One region of the Sulfitobacter sp. UBA4523 genome, then DNA from elsewhere that is predicted to be linked to it. Evidence: riboswitches for the same ligand, from Rfam matches in the RefSeq annotation. Region 1 holds a riboswitch; the other holds the start of a gene.
What was found. Region 1 has a riboswitch for thiamine pyrophosphate ahead of thiB (thiamine ABC transporter substrate binding subunit). Riboswitches for the same ligand answer to the same signal wherever they lie in the genome.
Positions count from the first base shown of each region.

Region 2: it holds a riboswitch for thiamine pyrophosphate, as region 1 does, so the genes downstream of both, thiD (bifunctional hydroxymethylpyrimidine kinase/phosphomethylpyrimidine kinase) here and thiB (thiamine ABC transporter substrate binding subunit) in region 1, are expected to answer to the same signal.

Region 1 covers NZ_DGMH01000023.1:18,933-22,340, reverse strand. Annotated here, with positions in the region: gene B3849_RS05760 (thiamine/thiamine pyrophosphate ABC transporter permease ThiP) at 1-1,065, opposite strand, end outside; gene thiB (thiamine ABC transporter substrate binding subunit) at 1,041-2,018, opposite strand; TPP riboswitch at 2,053-2,152, opposite strand; gene aroC (chorismate synthase) at 2,245-3,345, shown strand.
Region 2 covers NZ_DGMH01000029.1:38,807-42,214, reverse strand. Annotated here, with positions in the region: gene B3849_RS07485 (FAD-dependent oxidoreductase) at 1-775, opposite strand, end outside; gene thiD (bifunctional hydroxymethylpyrimidine kinase/phosphomethylpyrimidine kinase) at 772-1,578, opposite strand; TPP riboswitch at 1,646-1,746, opposite strand; gene B3849_RS07475 (TAXI family TRAP transporter solute-binding subunit) at 2,307-3,408, shown strand, end outside.

The DNA.
Region 1 (3,408 bases):
CTCTACCCCGCCGCGGGCGCGGGTCGCGATCCATCCGGCAAGGGGCAAGGCCAAGGCCAGCAAGACCACCACGCTGATCAGCGCCACGGTGACAGAGGTGCCCGCCGCCTGCCACACGCTGGCTGGCATTTGCGGCAGGCCGATCACCCCGCGCAGCACGACCGAGGTCAGGGGCAGCAGCAGAAACCCCGCCGCCAACGTGATGAACAGCGCGTCGAGCCACCGTTGCAGCCCACCACGTGCGTCCCAGCGGTGCAGGGGGCGGTCCTGCCCGCCGCCCAGACTGATCGCGGGGATAATCCACAGCGCCAGCGCGGCGGTGCTGCCGGCAAGGCCAAGCTGCACCAGCGACAGCAGCGCTGCACGGTTCAGGTCAAAGTCGAAACGGAACGCCTGATAGATCGCAAGCTCGATCGTCGTGGCGCGGGGGCCGCCGCCGAGGGTCAGCGCGACGGCAAAGCTGGTCAGGCAGATCACAAAGATCAACGCTGGGGTGCCGGGCAGGATTTGCCGCAGTAGGGGAAGCTCGATGCTGCGGAATACCGCGCGCGGGGTCAGGTCAAGCTGCGCGGCCAGCCGAAACCGTTCCGCGGGCACGGTCTGCCACGCCTGCAACAACAGCCGCGTGGCCAGCGGGAGGTTGAAGAAGACATGCGCCAGCACCACGCCGTGCAGCCCGTAGATCGTGATGCCGGGCAATCCGACCGCCGCCAGCACCGCATTGAGCCAGCCCGCGCGGCCAAAGACCGCAAGCACCCCCAGCACGGCGACAATCACCGGCAGGATGAACGGAGCCCCCAGCAGCGTGACCAGCAACCCGCGCCCGACAAAGCGCCGTCGCGCCAAGGCGCGGGCGACAGGGATCGCCAGCATGGTAGACAGCAGGGCGGAAAGCGCGGCCTGTAACACGGTAAACCGGATCGCGGACCAATCGGCCGGGCCAAGCCCGCTGCCGAACTCGGCCCGCCACAGCACCGCCCCCACCGCAGCAAGGATCAGCGCCGCCACCAGAACGGCGGCGCTGATGCCGGATTTCGTGCTTATTGCGACAGTGCGGAGAGCCATTCGGCCAATGCTTCCTCGCGCAGGGCGGGCACGTCATCGCTTGGGATCAGCAGCGCCTTGCCCGGTTCGATCAACTGTTCATAGCCTTCGGGCAGCCCGCCTTGGGGCGTAACGGCGGGGTACATCCAGTTGGTCGTGGGCAGCACCGATTGCGCCGCGTCCGATACCATGAACTGCATGAACTGATCGGCCAGCTCGGGCTGGTCGCTGCCTGCCAGTTTGCCGACCACTTCGATCTGCATGTAATGGCCTTCGTCAAAGGCGGCGGCGGCTTTGGTCGCGTCCTCTTCGGCGATCAGGTGGTAAGCGGGGGATGTGGTATAGCTCAGCACCATGTCGGCCTCGCCCTCAAGAAACAGGCCGTAGGCTTCGGACCAGCCCTTGGTCACGGTCACGACGTTATCCGCCAGACCTTCCCAGATCGCAGGGGCCTCGTCGCCATAAGCGTCCTTGACCCACATCAGCAGGCCCAGACCGGGGGTAGAGGACCGCGGGTCCTGAATCACGATCTTGAGGTCACTGTCGGCCAGAGCGCGGAAATTCGCGGGCGGGGTCAGATCGGCGTTATGGACAAAGGCGAAATAGCCCCAGTCATAGGGGACAAAGCTGTCATCCTCCCATGTGACCGGCAGGTCATAATCCGCGTTCACTGTGGCGGGCGCGAACAACCCTGTCTCCTTGGCCGCCGCGATCAGGCTGGTATCAAGCCCCAGCACCAGATCGGCGTCAGACCGCGCGCCTTCCAGCTTGAGCCGCGCCAGCAGCGCCGCGCCATCGCCCATACCGACGAATTTCAGATCGCAGGCGCATTCGGCCTCGAAGGCCGCTTCGATCACGGGGCCGGGGCCCCATTCGGCGACAAAGCTGTCGTAGGTATAGACCACCAGTTCGGGCGTCTCGGCCCATGCCTGCGTGGCGAAAAGCGTGGTGGCAGCAAGTGTAAGATACTTCATGGCATCCTCCAAAATGCGGCGTCAGAAAGCGTTGGAGGTGTATCCAGACCTTCCCTCCGCCGGTGTTAACCGGTTCAGGTTCAACGGGTCCGTGCGCGCACATCTCAGCCTGTCAGGCCCCCCGAGGTGTCTTATCGGTAGAACGCCTGTCGCCCGCGCGCAAGGTGAAACCCCTTGAGGCATGGTGCAGCCCCCGTTAAGGATCACCGCCAAAGGAGCACCGCCCATGTCGATCAACAGCTTTGGCCATCTTTTCCGCGTGACCACCTGGGGCGAAAGCCACGGGCCTGCTTTGGGGGCCACGGTGGACGGCTGCCCTCCCGGTGTGACGATCACCGAAGAGATGATCCAGCACTGGATGGACAAGCGTAAACCCGGGCAGAACAAATACACCACGCAGCGCCGCGAGGCGGATGAGGTGCGGATCCTGTCGGGCGTGTTCGAAGGTGTCACCACCGGCACGCCGATCCAGCTGATGATCGAGAACACCGACCAGCGGTCAAAGGACTACGGCGACATCAAGGACAAGTTCCGCCCCGGTCACGCCGACATCACCTATTTCCAGAAATACGGCATCCGCGATTATCGCGGGGGCGGGCGGTCCTCGGCACGTGAAACCGCGTCCCGTGTGGCGGCGGGTGGCCTTGCGCGCGAAGCGATCAAGGCGATTGCGCCGAATGTGCAGATCACCGGCTACATGGTGCAGATGGGCCCGCACAAGATCGACCGCGATGCGTTCGATTGGGACCAGATCGAACAGAACCCGTTCTGGGTGCCCGACGCCAAAGCGGCCGATGACTGGGCGGCGTATCTGGACGGTCTGCGCAAATCCGGATCGTCCGTCGGTGCGATCATCGAGGTGACAGCGCGCGGCGTGCCCGCCGGCCTTGGCGCGCCGGTCTATGGCAAGCTCGACACCGATCTTGCCGCCGCGATGATGAGCATCAACGCCGTCAAAGGCGTGGAGATTGGCGAAGGCATGTCCGCCGCCATGCTGACCGGAGAGCTGAACGCGGACGAGATCAGCATGGGCCCCGACGGCCCTGTCTATTCGTCGAACCACGCGGGCGGTATTCTGGGCGGCATCAGCACCGGTCAGGACATCGTGCTGCGTTTCGCGGTCAAGCCAACGTCAAGCATCCTGACCACACGCAAGACAATCACCAAGACCGGCGAAGATACGCAGATCATCACCAAAGGTCGCCATGACCCTTGCGTTGGCATCCGCGCCGTGCCGGTGGGAGAAGCGATGATGGCCTGCGTCCTGCTTGACCATATGCTGTTGCACCGCGGTCAGGTTGGCGAGAACCGCGGCATCATCGGCTAAGTCGCGCGGAACGCTTGGATTTTCCGCATGTTGGCGGGAATACGACGCGCAAGTTGACGCGGG
Region 2 (3,408 bases), on a different contig from region 1:
GTGCGTAGGCCGCGCTCAGCAGTTCAAGCACGGACCGCACGCTGGCATAGGCACCGGCGCGGCCTTCGACCATCGTGGCCCCGAGCATGTAGATCCCGTCACCGCGCGGCACGAGGTAGATCGGCATACGTGGGTGCAGCACGCGGATGGGGCGGGTGATCTCGATGTCGGGGCAGGACAGCAGCGCCATTTCCCCTTTCACGCCGCGCAAATCAGGCAGATCGGCGCGCGCGTGATAGCCGCGGCAATCAACGACGATGCCGTCTTGCGCCAGCGCTTCAGGATCGGCCTCGCCCTGTTCGAAACTGGCCCCATCGGCCACCAGCCCGCGCCACAGCTCTGCCAGCGCAATGCGGGGCGACAGGTGGGCCTCGGTCTGGAAATAGAGCGCTTTGGCAAAGCGGTCGCCAAGGTCGGGTTCAAGCGCCGCGATCTCTGCACCGGTCAGGGTTTGGTGGCTTGTCGTGCGGCGGGCAAAGCGGGTCAGATCGCTGCTGTCCCGCGCCGGAGAGATTACAAGCGACCCGCGTCGGTGCAGCGATGTGGTGCGCTGCCCCCACCAATCCGCCGCCCTTTGGCCCAGCCGGATCACGGGTTCCTCGGCGCTTTCGCCTTCGCAAAACGGGGCGAGCATACCGCCAGCCCACCAAGAACACCCTTGCGGGCCGGGTTGGCGGGCGCGGTCGATCAGATGCACGCGCATCCCGCGATCAAGCAAGACACGCGCGGTACACAGCCCCGCGACGCCCGCGCCGATGATGGTGACCTGCGTCATGACCAGACCGCGTGGAAGTGATGCACCGGCCCGTGGCCCGTGCCGATATCAAGTTGATCGGCGGCGATGATGGCGCGGTGCAGATAGTCATGTGCGGCCTGTACCGCCGCGCCAAGGGGTTTGCCGTGGGCCAGCCCCGCAGCGATGGCCGCGGCGTAGGTGCATCCCGTCCCGTGGGTATTGCGCGTGTCGATGCGCGGCGCGCTGAGCCATGTGACACGCTCTGCGGTGACCAGCGCGTCGCTACAGATATTGCCCGCGCTATGGCCGCCCTTCATCAGCACCGCCTTTGGCCCCATTTCCAGCAACGCCCGGGCCTGCGTGACCATCTGGTCGGCGCTGTCAGCCTCGGGCTGGTTCAACAGGCGGGCGGCTTCGGGCAGGTTGGGGGTCAGCAGATCGGCGCGCGGCAGGATATCCGCGATCAGCGCTGCGACGGCGTCTTCTTGCAACAGCGCATCGCCGGATTTTGCGATCATCACCGGATCGACCACGACGGCCCCCCGAAACGCGGACAGCGCAGATGCCACCGCCTGAATAATCTGCGGAGAAAACAACATGCCCAGTTTGATCGACTGCACCGAAAGATCGGACAGCACCGCATCGATCTGGGCCGCGACGATGGGGGCGGGGATCTCGTGTACCGCGCTGACGCTGCGCGTGTTCTGCGCGGTCACGGCGGTGATCACGCTGGCGGCATAGACACCATTGGCCGACATCGCCTTGATATCGGCCTGAATACCGGCACCGCCGCCGCTGTCGGATCCGGCGATGGTCAGGGAAATGGGGGTCGTCTTGGTCACATGCTCGCCTTTCGGTGGTGGGCAAGCAGACGCAAGAATGAGCTTTGTGGCGTGGACCCAAGGCCGTTGCACAAAGATACCCGTTCCCTACGCCGGTATTGCCCGGATCAGGTTCGACGGGTCGGTGCACGCACCTCTCAGCCCCCTAGGGCACCCCGACGGATAGATGTTGGAACTGCGCCCCCCGTGGGGGTGTGCAGCGTCGTTGCCTTAGGCGTAGCCAAGTTCGGCAAACGGTGCAAGCCGCAAAATATTCAACCAAAGGTGGCGATATTTTGGGCAAAACGGGTGCGGTTTGGACAGCCCTCCTGACGCTTGTCAGCCGAAACAACGCCTCGTAACCCAAAGCAACGTAACGTCACATTTCCCATATTCTGGGGCGTTAACCCTTTGGCATCAGCAAACTAGGGGTGATCGCGCAAAGACCCCGCGCGGCTGCGGTATCAAGTTCTGTTCTGCGGTATTGGCATCGAAATATCTTGCCCCTAGGCTGATTGACAGATTGAGTCGGATACCCTCGGGAGGAGGGGGCCGACACTCGGGGGGATGCGTTTTCTGGCCCGTTTTACGGGTCATACCGGACGCGTCGCGACAAGCATTGGGAGGTGCTGCGTGACATCTGCAAAGATCACATCTGCGTCCTGCGCATGGGCATCCGTAGCTTTTGCGGTGCCTGCGATCCTGCGATCCCGAACAATCCAAAGATGTACAACAGGGAGAGAGACCACATGAAGAATATGACACGTTTTGCCAAGGCCGCTGTCGGGTCCTTTGCGGTATCCATGGCGCTTTCGGGCGTCGCGATGGCGCAGGAGTATGAGTGGCCGCGCATGCTCGTGATTGCCACGCCGGGCACGTCGACAGGCAGCTTTGCCTCGACCAACGGTTGGGGGCCCGCGTTGCAAAAAGAAACCGGCACCACCGTGCGGATCGTTCCCGAAGACAGCGAGCCCATGCGCTACAAACGTCTGACCGACCGCGAAGACATCGCGATCGCGTCGGTTTCCGCGTCGGAAATGGCGTTGCAAGCGGAAGGGGTCGGCGGTTACGCCTCGGCGAAACCCATGCCGCAGCGGATCTTGTGGCACCACAACGACACGCCTTGGGGCTTTGTTGTGGCTGGCGATTCCGAGTTGCAAAGCCTTGAAGACATTGGCAAAGGCGGCGTGCGCGTCACCTCTGGCGTGTTCTCGCCCGCGATTGTCTCTGCGATCACACAGGCCCTGCCTGCCTTTATCGGCATGACGCCAGAAGAAGCGCAGGAAAAGATCGAATTCGTCCCGGCCTCCAGCTACGGTGAAAACTGTCGTTCGGTTGTCGAGGGGAAGTCCGATGTGGCCTATTGCTCTCCGATCTCTTCCGTCCTGTCCGAAATGGAGGGCGCACCGGGCAGCATTCGCTGGCTGCCGATGGACCCCGCCAACAAAGAAGGCTGGGACGGCTACCTGAGCTACCGCCCCATGACGATCCCCTCGACCATCTCTATGGGGGTGAGCACCGCCAAGGGTGTCGAGTCCATGACGTCGAACTTCGTCTATGCCGTGCCGGTCACCGCAGAAGAGGATTTCGTCTATAACATGGCGAAGTGGATGAATGAATCCCACGACAACTACAAAGGATCGCACGCGCTGGCGACCCGCATGTCGCTGGAGCATTTCCGCAACTTCCTGGATGCCAACCCGATCCCTGTGCACGAAGGCACGGTGAAATACCTGCGTGAAATCGGGGCGTGGACCGAAGAAGACGATGCCTGGAACAACGAGGCCATCGAGAAGATGGACGCGTGGATCGCGGCACGCAACGCCGGCATGAAAGAGGCGATGGAGCAGG